One region of the Bradyrhizobium sp. CCGB20 genome, then DNA from elsewhere that is predicted to be linked to it. Evidence: riboswitches for the same ligand, from Rfam matches in the RefSeq annotation. Region 1 holds a riboswitch; the other holds the start of a gene.
The links. Region 1 has a riboswitch for S-adenosylmethionine ahead of NLM15_RS40510 (homoserine O-acetyltransferase). Riboswitches for the same ligand answer to the same signal wherever they lie in the genome.

Region 1 (7,577 bases):
TGGAGTTCCTGGATCCGCTGCCAGCGGGCCTGCCGAAGGACGAATTTCTCTCTCGCGTGCAAACCGCCATCGAAGACGCGACCGGCCGCCTCGTTGAAGCGGGCCGCAAAGAGCAGGAGCAGCTCATCGGCTCGTCGCCGAGCTACGCGCCGTCGGAGACCTAGCGATTCTCTCGATCTTCCGCGGGAGCCGGCGCGTGCTGTGCATCACCATGCAGCATCGCCGCGAGCTGATGCAGCTGGGCGTCGCGAAAACCTTCCGCCTCGATCGCTTTCACCGTTGCCGTCACATAATCGCGGTTGGCGCCGGACTGGCCGTGGCCCTGGACGACATGGCGATGCTGGTCGGCGAGCGACAGCCGGCCGGCATATTGGACATGACCGCGGTCGACGACATAGGCGAGCGCGGAGACGCGCTGCCGTGCATCGTTCTCCAGCCACACCGAGCGCATCACCTCGCGATAGACCGAGGTGACCTGCTCGCGCGCGCGCAAATAGGCGACGACGTCGGCGCGGTCCTTCTCGGCGACGCGAAAAGCAATGCCGCGGCAGGCGCCGCCGCGGTCGAGCCCGAGCACCAGGCCCGGCTGCTCCGGCGTACCGCGGTGGACGAAGGAATAGACGCAGAGCGCGCGATGCTCGCCGACCAGCCGCGCCGGGACGCGGTCCCTGAATTCGAAACCCGGCCGCCACATCAGCGAGCCATAGCCGAACACCCAGAGATCGCCCTTGGCTGTGGTGACGGAGGGGAGGGTGATTTCGGACATTTCGGGCACGGCTACCAGAACCGTGCCCCCAAGCGAAGCGAATTCTCCACCTTTCGTCGGGGGCCGGCCTCGCTTACATTTGCCCAAATCTGGGGTCAAAGGGTCGCCGCATGTCCGATATGACCGTTGCCACAGGCCGCCGCCCCCGTTGGGGCCTTTTCATCGCCCCCATTATCCTCCTGATCCTCGCCGTCGCGTGGAGCTGCTTCTGGTTCTATGCGGCGTCGCAGGCCGAGATTGCCGCGGACGCCTGGCGGGCGCAGGAGGCCAAGTCCGGCCGCATCTACGATTGCACCAAGCGCTCGATCGCCGGCTTCCCGTTCCGCTTCGAGGTCCAGTGTTCCGGCGCCAGCGTCGCCCTGGTGTCGCAGAACGCCAGCAAGACGCCGTTCACGGCCAGGCTCGACAACATCCTGGTCGTTGCCCAGGTCTACGATCCCAAGCGCGTCATCGCCGAATTCACCGCGCCTGCGACGTTGACCGACGGCGTCACGCAAAACACCTTCGTGGTGAATTGGAGCAAGGGCCGCAGCAGCGTGGTCGGCCTGCCGGCGGTGCCGGACCGCGCCTCCATCGTGTTCGACGATCCCGTCATCAACCGCCTCGACGGCAGCGTGCAGGTGCCGCTCGCGCGCGCCAAGCAGGTCGAGCTGCACGGCCGTCTCGCGGAAGGATCGAAGTCCGATCATCCTGTGATCGAGACCGTGCTCCATGTCGCGCAGGGCAGCATCCAGGGCGTCCATCCGCTGCTGGCCGAGCCGTTCGAGGCGGACACGCGCGCGAAGATCACCGGGCTCTCCGACATCACGCCAAAACCCTGGCCGCAGCGCTTCCGCGAGATCCAGGCCGCCGGCGGTCACATCGAGATCGTGCAGTCGCGGATCCAGCAGGGCGAGATGATCGCGGTTGCGGCCGGCACGCTCGGACTCTCGGCCAATGGCCGACTCGACGGCGAATTGCAGATGACCGTGACCGGCCTCGAGCGCGTGATCCCGGCGCTCGGCATCGAGAAGATGCTGGAAGAGGGCGTGCCGCAGGCGACGCTTGATCGTGTCGCCCCCGGCGTGAAGTCGCAGGACCTCAACAATCTGTTCGGCGCGCTCGACCGCGCCGTTCCCGGCCTCGGCAAGGTCATCAAGCAGAACGCCAATGCCGGCGTTGCCGCCGGCATCAATTCGATCGGCACCGAGAGCACGCTGGAAGGCAAGAAGGCCCGCAGCTTCCCGCTCAAATTCGTCGACGGCGCCGTGCTGCTCGGCCCGGTCAAGGTCGGCCAGATCCCGCCGCTGTATTAGGTGCGGGCGTCATTGCGAGCGAAGCTCTCTCACCACCCGTCATTGCGAGGAGCACTTGCGACGAAGCAATCCAGAGTCTTTCCGCGGAACGAATCTGGATTGCTTCGCTGCGCTCGCAATGACGAAGGTGACAGCTACGGCTTCTTGCCGAGCTGCCCGTGCTGCCGGCCGAAATCCGCTGCTGCCGAATCCTGACCGATCTCGACGATGCCGCGGCGGATCGCGCGGGTGCGGGTGAAGTGGTCGAACAGCGCCTCGCCGTCGCCGCGGCGGATGGCGCGGGTGAGCTTTGCGAGATCCTCGGTGAAGGTGCCGAGCATCTCCAGCACGGCTTCCTTGTTGGCGAGGAAGACGTCGCGCCACATCGTCGGATCGGACGCCGCGATGCGGGTGAAATCACGGAAGCCGCCGGCGGAGAACTTGATGACCTCGGACTCCGTCACCTGCGCCAGCTCGTCGGCGGTGCCGACGATGGTGTAGGCGATCAGATGCGGCAGATGGCTGGTGATCGCGAGCACGAGATCATGATGATCCGGCGTCATGATCTCAACCTTGGCGCCCATCGCTGCCCAGAAAGCGCGCAGCCGATCCGTGGCCGCCGCATCGACGCCTTCCGGCGGCGTCAAAATGCACCAGCGGTTGATGAAGAGCTCGGCGAAGCCGGAGTCGGGGCCCGAATGCTCGGTGCCGGCGACCGGATGCGCCGGCACGAAATGAATGTTCTTCGGCAGATGCGGCGCCATGTCCCTGACGATCGCGCCCTTCACCGAGCCGACGTCGGACACGATCGCGCCGGGCTTCAGGTGCGGCGCGATCTCCTGCGCCACCGGCCCGCAGGCGCCGACGGGAATGCAGAGGATGACGAGATCGGCATCCTTCACCGCGTCCGCATTGGTCGCCACGACCTGGTCGACGATGCCGAGCTCCATTACCCGCGCGCGCGTCTTCTCCGAGCGCGCGGTGGTGACGATCTCGCCGGCCAGGCCCTGAAGCTTCGCAGCGCGCGCGATCGAGCCGCCGATCAGGCCGAAGCCGATCAGCGCGACGCGCTGGAAGTGCGGTGTGGCGCTCATTTGCCGGCCATGAAGTCGCGCAAGGCATCGACGACGAGGCGGTTGGCCTCCTCGGTGCCGATGGTCATGCGCAGCGAATGCGGCAGGCCGTAGTTCTTGAGTGCGCGCAACACCAGCCCGCGCCTGGTGAGATAGGCATCGGCCTCGTCGGAGGTCTTGCCCTTTTCGGGGAAGTGGATCAGCACGAAATTGGCGACGCCCGGCGTCACCTTCAGTCCGAGCTTGCCGATCTCCTCGGTCAGCCAGTTGCGCCAGGTCTCGGTGAACTGCTTCGACATCGCCTGGTGCGCGGTGTCCTCGATCGCGGCGACCGCGGCATACATCGCAGGCGTCGACACGTTGAAGGGACCGCGGATGCGGTTGACGGCGTCGATGACGTGCTCGGGCCCGAACATCCAGCCGATGCGCAGCGCGGCGAGGCCGTGGATCTTGGAGAAGGTGTGCGTCACCACCGTATTCTCGGTGGTGGCGACGAGCTCGATTCCCATCTCGTAATCGTTGCGCGAGACGTAATCGGAATAGGCGGCATCGAGCACCAGCAGCACGTGCGAGGGCAGGCCGGCGCGCAGGCGCTTGACCTCGTCGAACGGCACATAGGTGCCGGTCGGATTGTTGGGGTTGGCGAGCCAGACCAGCTTCGTCTTCGGCGTCACCGCCTTGAGGATGGCATCGACGTCGCAGGTGAGGTTGGTTTCCTGCGCGACGACGTTCTTGGCACCGACCGCCATGGTCGCGATCGGGTACACCAGGAAGCCGTGGGTGGTCGAGATCGCCTCGTCGCCCTGGCTGAGATAGGTGTGAGCGAGCAGATTGAGGATCTCGTCCGAGCCGGCGCCGCAGATGATGCGGTTGGGGTCGAGCCCGAACGAGCGGCCGATCGCTTCGCGCAGCACGCGCGAGGTCCCTTCCGGATAATCTTCCAGATGCGCCGCCACGTTCTTGAACGCCTCGATCGCCTTCGGCGAAGGCCCGAACGGCGTCTCGTTGGCCGAGAGCTTGAACACCTTGCGGCCCGGCTCGGCGACCGGGCTCTTGCCGGGCGTGTAGGGCGCAATATCGAGAATGCCGGGATTCGGCACGGGGCGGGACATCTTCAACTCCGGATAGGCTGGGCTGCTCGTGACTTACGATTTCGGCCCGGTCGGGGGCACCGTATAGCGCGTTGCGTGGCTGCCGACGAGGGCCGTGGAGCGCACCGAGGCCCCCGCTTCGATCAGGGCAGCCTTGATTTTCTCGATGCTGGTCGCGCTCGTGACCGAGACCAGCAGTGCCGCGCCGTCAAAGGCGGTATCGGGCACCGCTACGATCTCGGCGAGCGGCGAGAGCGTCCGCGCGACCTCGGCGTTCCACCCGGACACGCGCACGCTGAAGGTCTCGACCTCGGTCACCAGGGCGCTGTCGGCGACGCGCGAGATCGCGAACACCGGCAGTGCGGCCGGATGGTCGGCGCGCTCGACGAAGGGCATCCGCGCAATGATCTTCGGCGCACCGTTGGCTTCCAGCTCCAGCCACCACGGCGTGCGGCTCGAGGTTGCCGAGACCAGCGCAAGGTCGCCCTTGGATTTCGCCACCGCCTCGACCGCGGCCTGCGCGCTGAAATGCGCGACGTAAGGCACGGTGAAGCCGAAATGGAAGCGCGCCGAATCGCGCATCGCGGGCTCGTTCACCGAGATGTCGGCATGCACGGAGAACGGCGCCTGGACATAGGTGAACGTGGAGATGATGACGCGCCAGATGCTCTCGACCGTGTCGAGCGGCAGGATGCCGCGATGGCGCTGCACGAGGTCACGCATCATGGCGGCCTCGCGCGCCGGGCGGAACGCCGAGCCGACCTCCTGGGTCTGCTTCACCTGGATCAGGCGGTCGATGATGTCGCCGCGCTGCATCAGCAGGCGATGCATGCCCTCGTCGATCGCGTCGATCTCCTTGCGCAATTCCTGGAGCGATGGTGGCGCGGGCGGACGTTGGGACATATCTGACAGGGGCTGTTGAGAGGCGTTTTAATGCGGGTCGGCCAAGTCGGTTGGTAAGGTCGGGGCCCGCTACGATCGATGTCCTGATTAGGCAGTCAGGGCGGCGAAAGCAAAGAGAAATGACGGCCTGTTTGGCTGATGAGACCGGGATGAAATTGGCTGATCCGGGCCGTGACTTGACGAAAACCGTCCAAGACAGTAGTTTTTGCCTGTTCCGTGGTCATTTGAGCCGGCCGGCTTGCAGCCACGTTAAAAAACTCGCTAAACAGGCCGGGGACCCTTTCGATCCCGGCCGAACCTATCGTTCAGGCCGGGTTTTTCATGGCCTGATGTCAGCGGCGGCTTAACAGCCGGTCGCAAACGAGGTCGATGTCAGAGATGGGTGGCGTCAAGTCCGTACCGAGCCCCGCGATCAGCGCCGACGACCGGTCGCATGAGGTGGATCATCCAAGCTCGCAGGTTGCGCAGTTCGGCGCCGACCAGCCGCTGCGGCTCGATTGCGGCGTCGATCTCTCCCCGTTCCAGATTGCGTTCCAGACCTATGGCGAGCTCAACGCCGATCGCTCCAACGCGGTCCTGATCTGCCATGCGTTGACGGGCGATCAGCATGTCGCCAACGTGCATCCCGTCACCGGCAAGTCCGGCTGGTGGGAGACGCTGGTCGGTCCCGGCCGACCTCTTGATCCTCAACAATACTTCATCATTTGCGCCAACGTGATCGGCGGCTGCATGGGCTCGACCGGGCCGGCCTCGATCAATCCCGCGACCGGCAAGGTGTGGGGCCTGGATTTCCCTGTGATCACCATCCCCGACATGGTGCGCGCGCAGGCGATGCTGATCGACCGTCTCGGCATCGACACGCTGTTTGCGGTGGTCGGCGGCTCGATGGGCGGCATGCAGGTGCTGCAATGGACCGCGGCCTATCCCAAGCGCGTGTACTCCGCACTCGCAATCGCCTGTTCGACGCGGCACTCGGCGCAGAACATCGCCTTCCACGAGCTCGGCCGCCAGGCGGTGATGGCCGATCCCGACTGGCACAACGGCCGCTACACGGACCAGGGCATCCATCCGCATCGCGGACTTGCGGTCGCACGCATGGCCGCGCACATCACCTATCTGTCGGACGCCGCGCTGCATCGTAAGTTCGGCCGCCGCATGCAGGACCGCGAGCTGCCGACCTTCTCGTTCGACGCTGATTTCCAGGTCGAGTCCTATCTGCGCTACCAGGGCTCGTCCTTCGTCGAGCGGTTCGACGCCAACGCCTATCTCTATCTGACCCGCGCGATGGATTATTTCGACATCGCCGGCGACCATGGCGGCGTGCTGGCGAAAGCGTTCGCGGGCATCGAGACGCGCTTCTGCGTGGTCTCCTTCACCAGCGACTGGCTGTTTCCGACCTCGGAATCGCGCGCGCTGGTGCATGCGCTGAATGCGTCGAGCGCGCGGGTGTCGTTCGCCGAGATCGAGACCGATCGCGGCCATGACGCCTTCCTGCTCGACGTGCCCGAATTCTTCGATATCGCCCGCGCCTTCCTGCAATCGGCAGGGAAAGCGCGCGGGCTCACCGGCAAGAATGACTGACAGGGACGGCTAGCGATGTCTGCACAGGAAGTGTTGCCGCTGGGCGGCGTTGCGACGGAGCAATCCGGCCAGTTTCGCGCGGACCATCTGCTGGTCGCCGAGATGGTGAAGCCCGGTTCGAAAGTGCTCGACGTCGGCTGCGGCGAGGGCGACCTGCTCCAGCTTCTGGAGACCCGCGGCATCGACGGTCGCGGCATCGAGCTGTCGCGCGAGGGCGTCAACCGATGCGTCGCCAAGGGCCTCGCGGTGGTGCAGGGCGATGCCGACACCGATCTCGTCAATTATCCCGACGACGCCTTTGATTACGTGATCCTGTCGCAGACGCTGCAGGCGACGCGACAGCCGCGGGTCGTGCTGGAGAATCTGCTGCGCATCGGCCGCCGCGCCATCGTGTCGTTCCCGAATTTCGGCTTCTGGAAGATGCGGCTCCAGCTCCTGATCGGCGGCCACATGCCGCGCACCGAGAACCTGCCCGCGACCTGGTACGACACCGCCAACATCCATTTCTGCACCATCAAGGACTTCGTCGAGCTCTGCGACGCGATCGGTGTCAAGATGGAGCGCGCCGAGGCGCTGGATCTCTACGGCCGTCCGCTGCGGCTGCGATTGCCGTGGTGGGTGTGGAATATGTTCGGCGAGCAGGGGGTGTTTCTGCTGAGCCGGGGCGGGCGGAAGTAAGGCTCGCAGACCCTCACGCCGAGAAGCGGCCCGCCGCTACCTCGTGCGGGCAACTAGACTAAAGTTCTCAATTCGGCAGCCCGCCAAAGTTGAGCCTCTCGGTTGCATGTCCTCGTTTCCTTAAGTCATAATGTTGCTGGGGAAACGGCTAAGGGCTGAGACTATGGGTAGAACGCTGCCGGCACTCGCTGTGCTGTTCAGTGTCGGCTTG
Region 2 (7,577 bases), 310 kb from region 1:
TGCTCCTTCCGGTCCACCTGCCCCACCCGGCCCCTGCGAGAACGCCGCCTTGAAGATGCCTTGCAACTCGGTGGCCTGATCGTCGGTCAGCTTGCCGGCCGAAACTTCCTGCTGGATGAGATCGTCGATCTTCGACTTGAAACCGTCAGCCGATGATCCGTTGCGGCTGGATAGATCGCTCGCACTGCCTGACTGCAGGGCGGAGTCGATATCGCTGAGCGCAGCCGAAAGTGCCGATTGATCCGACGAACTGATCGCGCCGGAACTGACTTCCGCCTGCAGTTCATCTTGCAGTCGCTGCAATGGTGAGGCGCGGTGGTGGTGGGAGGAGAGCGCCGAAATCGAGGTCATGGTGGCTTTCCGTGCTTCTGATGGACTCGCGGTGACGTTGTCCCCGGGAGCTGGCGCGGAGCATTCGGCAACGAGCAGGCCAGGTTGCCCGATATTGCCACTGAGCAATGAGAAACATTTGGAAACATAAATCTGCGGGCCGACGCACCCTGCGCCCTTGAGAGGTGCGTCCTAGTCCGACGCGCCCGAGAGAGCAGGCCCGATCGCGGGTTTTGTTTCGCGCGGTCCCCAGCGTGTCAGCACCACGCTGGAGCACGAGAGCAGGCCGAGCACGACCATCGAGCTTGCGGCCAGCCAGAAGAAGTTTTGCGCGGTGGCATCATGCGTCGACAACCACCAGCCGACCGCCGCGATGTAGATCAGCCGCGCGGTCTGCGCCAGCACCGGCCCGATGACCTTGGCCGCGCCCTGCGACGAGAAATACATCGTCGAGGCGAGGCCGATGAAGGCGTAGAACGGCGCCACCGTCGACAGATATTGATGGCTGGTCGCGCGCACGGTGGCGCTGTCGGTGAAGATATTGACCCACAGGTCCGGGAAGATCGCGACCAGGCACGCTGGCGCACCGACGGCGACGAAGGCGGTCGCGCCCGCGATCCAGGCGATACGCCGCGCGCGCGTGATGCGGCCGGCGCCGACCGCCATGCCGATCATCGGCACCGAGGCGATGCCGAACGAGAACGCGATCGAGGTCAGCAGGAATTCCAGCCGCGCGCCGATGCCGTAGCCGGCGAGGATCGCGGTGCCGAACTTCGCCAGCATATGGGTGAAGATCGAGATCGTCAGCACCGATTGCAGCGGCGAGAAGCAGGCGATGGCGCCGACTTTCAGGATGTCGAAGAACATCGCCCATTGGACGCGAAGTCCGCGGAGCTTCGGCACGACGCGCGCGCGGCCCGAGAACAGGTACCAGCCCATCACGCAGATGTTCATCGAATAGGCGATCAGCGCGCCGGCGGCGACGCCGCGCATGCCCAGCTGCGGCACCGGGCCGAGCCCGAGACCGAGCGTGCCGCCGAGCACGACCTGCCAGACCGCGGAGTTGAGGATCAGCAGCGACGGCAGCTTCATGTTACCGGTGCCGCGCAACACGCCGGCCATGGTGTTGAGCAGCCAGGGCAGCACGGCCCCGCCAAAAAACACCTGCGTGTAGGCGACCGCATGCGTCAGCACATCGCCGCGCCCGCCGAGCAGCTCGAGCACGCGCGCCCCGAAGATCAGCATGCCCAGCATGAAGACGAGGCCGAAAGTGATGCCGATCAGCAGCGCATGCGCGGCGAGTGTTCCGGCGCGCTCGCGGTCACCGGCGCCGAGCGCGCGGGCAATGGCGGAGGCCACCGCGCCGCCCATGGCACCGCCCGACATCGTCATGGTCAGGATCACTGTCGGAAATACCAGCGCCATTGCAGCGAGCGCCTCGACGCCGAGCCGGCCGATATAGGAGGTCTCCGCGATCACCACACAGGTGCCGGCGGACAGCGCGACCACGTTCGGCCAGGCGAGGCCGAGCAGCGTGCGCAAAATTGGCCCGTCCATCAGCGCGCTTCGCACCGGACGCGGCGGTGACGGCAGCGGACGCTCTTGTTCATCGACCGGGATTTCGGCGATGTCGGACATGTCCCCTCCCGGGCACGACCGCCATTCGCGGCGCGGCAATGAGTAGGTGTGCCAATCATTTCTTCGCGCGCAGGGCGCGGCCGGGACTTGTTAGCACGGCAATTGCCGATTCCTCCTGCGCCGGATGCAGGCGTGCCCTGCGGCAGCGCATTTCAGCCCGTGGAATTGCGGTTGTCAGTCTCCATGCGGCCATCCTTCGAGACGCCCGCCTCTGGCGGGCTCCTCAGGAGGACCTCTTCGCGGTGAGATGTCAGACCCTCATGGTGAGGAGCCCGAGAAGCGGGCGTCTCGAACCACGAGGCCACCACACGCGCGGCATCATCCAATCGCCCACACCAGCGGCGGACGGCTGCCTGCCGTCGGGCGCAGACGCACGCTGATATGCCGCCCGCATCCCGCCGCCAGTCCCTCAAACAATCCCTCCAGCACCTTGGCGCAGGCGCGGTGATGGTCGGCGACGTCGTCCATCAACTTCCAGCTCTGTTGGCGGATCTCGAATGTGCCTTCGGATCGCGTCGTCTCCGCAGCGTCATCCTGCGCGGCAAACAGCGCGTTCAGGAACGCGGCGAATTCACCCGCGCCGCCGCGGCCCAGCGACAGTGCTGCGGCGGTCTCGTCGAAATACTGCATGCCGATCAGCTTGCCGGTGAGGTGCAGGAGATAACCGGCATCTTCTGGGCCGAACAGTTGCACCATCACGGGCGCAGCTGTGCGGACATATTCCATCGCGTAGTTGCGATAGGCCTTCTCGAGCCGCGGTTTTGGCCAGCTTGCAACGGGAAGCGCCGGCGCGGTCTTCGCGTCGAACGGCGGTGCTTCCAGATGCCGCGCGAACACCAGGCGCTGGTCGAGCTCGAGCGGATGGTCGTACTGGTGGTAATAGCCTTCAAGTCCGTCCTGTCCGTCGACACTCTGCTTGGTGCAGACGAAGCCGAGGCGCAAATCACCGAGCGCGACGCCGTTGTTGGCGTGCCAGCCGCGCAGCATCGCGCGGCTCACCTCGCCCGGCACGCCGCAGATCGCGGTGCCCTTCCAGATCCAGCGCGGCGGCGGATAGCGGATCCAGGCCTTGGTGTCGCTCTCATACATGTATTCGACGTGCACGCCGCCGATCCAGTTGGAGAGGTAGTGATATTGCGCAGCGGCCACCGCCGGCGGCAAATGACTGAGACCGAGCTTTTCGAGCCCCGGCAGGAAGCGCTCCTGCTGCTGGCGGCGAAACACGCGGAAGACGAATTCGGCAGCATCGGCCGAGCCGCGCCGCGTGACGACGGTCAGGATGAGGCCGGTGAAATAGGCATGATAGAGGTCGGCGACCGCACGCCAGCGTTTCCATTGGGCTTCCTGCGCAGCGTCCGCTATGGCGGTCATGTTCGCTCCCGATCGTTGTTTTGATCGAGTGTGTCACCGCACCCGGTGCGAGGCAACCTGACGCTCAAGCAGAGCGCCCTGCACGCCAGCCCGTCAATTCCGCATCACGAAGTTTGTGCAGCTTTGGCTGCGCGCTCGCGCTCGACGCGTTCGGTCACGTCGCGCGCCATCGCGACCGATCCAATCACGGCGCCGCCGGCATCGCGCACCAGCGCAAAGGTCATCTCGATGTAGAGCTTGCGTCCGCTCTTGTGCAGCGCGCGTGTCAGCGTCGGCTTGCCCGCAAGCTTCATCGCCCCGGTGGCAAGCGCAGCTTCAAAGCCCTTCCAGTGCGCGGCACGCAGATGCTCGGGAATGATCAGATCGAGGTTTTGGCCGAGCGCTTCGTCGGCGGAGAAGCCGAACAGCGTCGTCGATGCGCGGTTCCATCGCATGATGGTGCCGGAGCGGTCCGAATAGATCAGCGCGTCCGCGACGTCGTCGAGGATATTTGCGTCGAGCTCGGATTGATCGGCCATGTCACCACCTCGTAGCCCGGATTTCAATTCGCATCCTGACACACACTCGGTGTCATCGCCCGACTTGATCGGGCGATCCAGTGTTCCGAGATGGCAGTAACTTAAATCGAGAGGCTGCGGCGTACTGGATGCCCCGGTGAAGCCGGGGCATGACAGTAGAGTGTGAAGCTACACCCGAAAATGCTTCGATAGTTTGAGGCCCTGCGCCTGGTAATTCGAGCCGATGCGCTGGCCGTACATCGCGTCGGGGCGTGCCAGCATCTTCTCGTAGACGAGGCGGCCGACGATCTGGCCGTGCTCGAGGATAAACGGCACCTCGCGCGAGCGCACTTCAAGCACGGCGCGCGCGCCCTGCCCGCCCGCACCGGCGTAGCCGAAGCCAGGATCGAAGAAGCCGGCATAGTGCACGCGGAATTCGCCGACCAGGGGATCGAACGGCACCATCTCCGCGGCGTAATCGGGCGGCACCTGCACGGCTTCCTTGGAGGCGAGGATGTAGAACTCGCCGGGGTCGAGGATCAGGCTACCGTCGGGACGCGCCGAGATCGGCTCCCAGAAATCTTCCACCGCATAGCCGGAGCGGCGATCGACGTCGACGACGCCGGTGTGGCGCTTGGCGCGGTAACCGACGAAGCCGTTGGCCTTCTCGCCGGAGAGGTCGACGGAGACGGCGACGCCGCCGGTGAGATCGGCATCGTCGAGATCGACGAGACGCTCGGTCGCGTGCAGCGCCTCGAGCTCGTCGACGTTGAGGATGGCATCTCCGGTGCGGAAACGTACCTGGCTCAGGCGCGAGCCCTCGCTGACCAGCACCGGAAACGTCTTCGGGCTGATCTCGGCGTAGAGCGGGCCGTGATAGCCGGCGCCGATCATGTCGAAGCGGCGGGTGCCGTCGGCGATGACGCGGGTGAAGACGTCGAGCCGACCGGTGGAGCTTTTCGGGTTCGCCGCCGCGACGATCTCCGGCGGCAGCGCCAGGCTCTCGAGCAGCGGCACGATGTAGACGCAGTTGGTCTCCAGCACTGCACCGTCGGTGAGGCTGAACTCGTGCAGCTTCAATTCGTCGATGCGCTCGGCAACGGTCGCACCCGGCCCGGGCAGGAAGCTGGCACGGACGCGGTAGGCGATGTCGCCGAGGCGAAGATCGAGGCTCGCCGGCTGGATCTGGCTTTCGACGAAGTCGTAGGCCGGCAGAATGAGCCCCGCCTCCGCCATCGCCGCGATCATGCGGTCGGGCAGGATACCATTGGCGTCGGCGGCGACCGTGAACGTCAACCGGGGGTCCTCATCAGGGGTCAAACGCATCCCGACATGCGGGAAATACTAGCGTTTTACGGCTAGCCGATGGACGTCTTGACGGAAAGGGCATTGCGGAATATGAGCATGACTTATCCCGTGGTGATTTGAGCCGGCCGGCTTGCAGCCACGTTAAATAAGTCGCTAAACAGGCCGGGGACCTCTGTGATCCCGGCCCGTGGTTTTATCCAGGCCGGTTTTTTTGTGACCGTTTTCGACGAGACGGTCATGTCGGAGGTACCTATGTCGAAGTCGACCGCCAACTACCGTCCCGAAACCCGCCTGGTCCATTCCGGCACCCTGCGCTCACAATATGGCGAGACGTCGGAGGCGCTGTTCCTGACCCAGGGCTACGTCTACAACAGCGCCGAGGAGTGCGAGGCGCGGTTCAAGGGCGAGGACCCCGGCTTCATCTATTCGCGCTACTCGAACCCGACCATCGCGATGTTCGAGCGCCGCATGATCGAGCTCGAAGGCGCCGAAGCCGCCCGCTCGGCGGCAACCGGCATGGCCGCGGTGACGACCGCGATCCTGGCGCCGCTCAAGGCCGGCGATCACGTGGTCGCCTCCCGCGCCCTGTTCGGCTCGTGCCTCTACGTCATTCAGGACCTGCTGCCGCGCTACGGCATCGAGACCACGCTGGTCGATGGCCTCGACCTCGACCAGTGGCAGCGCGCCTTGAGGCCGAACACCAAGACGTTTTTCCTGGAGAGCCCGACCAACCCGACGCTCGACGTGCTCGACATCCCCGGCATCGCCGAGATCGCGCACAAGGGCGGCGCACGGCTCGTCGTCGACAACGTGTTCGCGACGCCGATCTGGCAGAGCCCGCTCGCGCTCGGCGCCGACGTGGTGGTCTATTCCGCGACCAAGCACATCGACGGCCAGGGCCGGTGTCTGGGCGGCATCATCCTGTCCTCGGAAGCCTTCATCGCCGAGCACATCCACAATTTCATGCGCCAGACCGGCCCGTCGATCTCGCCGTTCAACGCCTGGGTCCTGCTCAAGGGCCTGGAGACGCTCGGCGTGCGCGTGCGCGCGCAGACCGACAGCGCAGCGCGGATCGCCGACGTGCTGGCGAGCCATCCGAAGATTTCCCGGCTGGTCTATCCCGGCCGCGCCGATCATCCGCAGGCGGCGCTGGTGAAGAAGCAGATGCGCGGCGGCTCGACGCTGGTCGGCTTCGAGGTGAAGGGCGGCAAGGCCGCGGCGTTCCGCGTGCTCAACGAGCTCAAGCTTGCCAAGATCTCGAACAATCTCGGCGACGCCAAGAGCCTCGTCACGCATCCGGCGACCACGACGCACCAGCGCCTCAAGCCGGAAGATCGCGCCGCGCTCGGCATCAGCGAGGGCTTTATCCGCTTCTCGGCAGGGCTCGAGCATCCGGATGATCTGATCGAGGATCTGACGGCCGCGCTGGAGAAGGCGTAACGGGCAAATGGCGAATAGGGAGTAGCCAATGGATCAGATTCCATTCGCTATTCGCCACTCACTATTCGCTCCATCTCACATCGGCCGGTACGTCCGCACGTCCGCGGGGACATTCACGCCGAGCTTGATCTGGCCGACGGAGCGGATGATGTCGTCGCCGAGGAGCTGGGCGAAGCAGGCGTAGCCCCAATCGTTCATGTGCAGGCCGTCGGCGATGACGAAGCTCTCCATCGGGATCGCCTGCGTCTCGTGCCAGTCGCGCATCACCTCGAAGCGAGGAAAGATGCCGACGTGACGGAGCTCGGCGACCTTGCCGAGCAGCTTCACCATCTTGCCGGCGCTCTCGGGACGCTGATTGACCGCCGGAGAGTATTGCGGATCGACCAGCACGATATCGGCGCCGCCGGCAGCCTGGATGCGGGAGATGCCGTCCTCGACCAGTTTTGCAGTGTCGCCGGGATCGAGATTGCGCAGCACCGCATTGGTGCCGACCTGCCAGATCACGAGATCCGGATGCACGTCGATCACCTCCTTCTGGAGGCGCTTCATCATCTCGGGCGCGTCCTCGCCGCCGACACCGGCATTGATGACGGTGATGTCGGCGGTCGGATATTGCCGGCGAAGCTGCGCGGCGAGACGGTTCGGATAGTTGAAATCGGGCGAGGTCGCGCCATAGCCTGCCGTCGACGATGAGCCGAACGCGACGATGACGACGGGCTTTCCGGCAACGAGCTTGCCCGCGACATGCGGCAGCGAGCCCATCGTCTTCGAGCCGCCCTTCGGCGCAAGGCAGGGCACGCGGCTGAAAATGTCGCCGGCGGATTTCGCGACCTGCTTCACCTTGTCGATGGCGCGCGCGGTCACGCCGCGCTGTTCGGGAGAGGTCACGGCGACGGTGGTCTGGGAGGGCGGAGCGGAAGCCGGCCTAGCGGCCTGCTGCGGCGCGGGCGTTGCCTGCGTGGCCTGCGCCTGCGCTGGTGCCAGCGACACCGG

Region 2: it holds a riboswitch for S-adenosylmethionine, as region 1 does, so the genes downstream of both, NLM15_RS42095 (O-succinylhomoserine sulfhydrylase) here and NLM15_RS40510 (homoserine O-acetyltransferase) in region 1, are expected to answer to the same signal.

The regions. Positions count from the first base shown of each region.
Region 1 is NZ_JANADN010000001.1:8,604,905-8,612,481, reverse strand. It holds gene NLM15_RS40540 (1-acyl-sn-glycerol-3-phosphate acyltransferase) at 1-164, shown strand, start outside; gene NLM15_RS40535 (gamma-glutamylcyclotransferase) at 161-766, opposite strand; gene NLM15_RS40530 (DUF2125 domain-containing protein) at 877-2,061, shown strand; gene NLM15_RS40525 (prephenate/arogenate dehydrogenase family protein) at 2,196-3,134, opposite strand; gene hisC (histidinol-phosphate transaminase) at 3,131-4,225, opposite strand; gene NLM15_RS40515 (chorismate mutase) at 4,259-5,107, opposite strand; SAM riboswitch at 5,314-5,393, shown strand; gene NLM15_RS40510 (homoserine O-acetyltransferase) at 5,486-6,688, shown strand; gene metW (methionine biosynthesis protein MetW) at 6,704-7,366, shown strand; gene NLM15_RS40500 (hypothetical protein) at 7,530-7,577, shown strand, end outside.
Region 2 is NZ_JANADN010000001.1:8,917,959-8,925,535, forward strand. It holds gene NLM15_RS42070 (hypothetical protein) at 1-351, opposite strand, end outside; gene NLM15_RS42075 (MATE family efflux transporter) at 523-1,968, opposite strand; gene NLM15_RS42080 (hypothetical protein) at 2,287-3,339, opposite strand; gene NLM15_RS42085 (PAS domain S-box protein) at 3,444-3,857, opposite strand; gene NLM15_RS42090 (2'-deoxycytidine 5'-triphosphate deaminase) at 4,026-5,162, opposite strand; SAM riboswitch at 5,243-5,322, shown strand; gene NLM15_RS42095 (O-succinylhomoserine sulfhydrylase) at 5,397-6,584, shown strand; gene NLM15_RS42100 (SGNH/GDSL hydrolase family protein) at 6,660-7,577, opposite strand, start outside.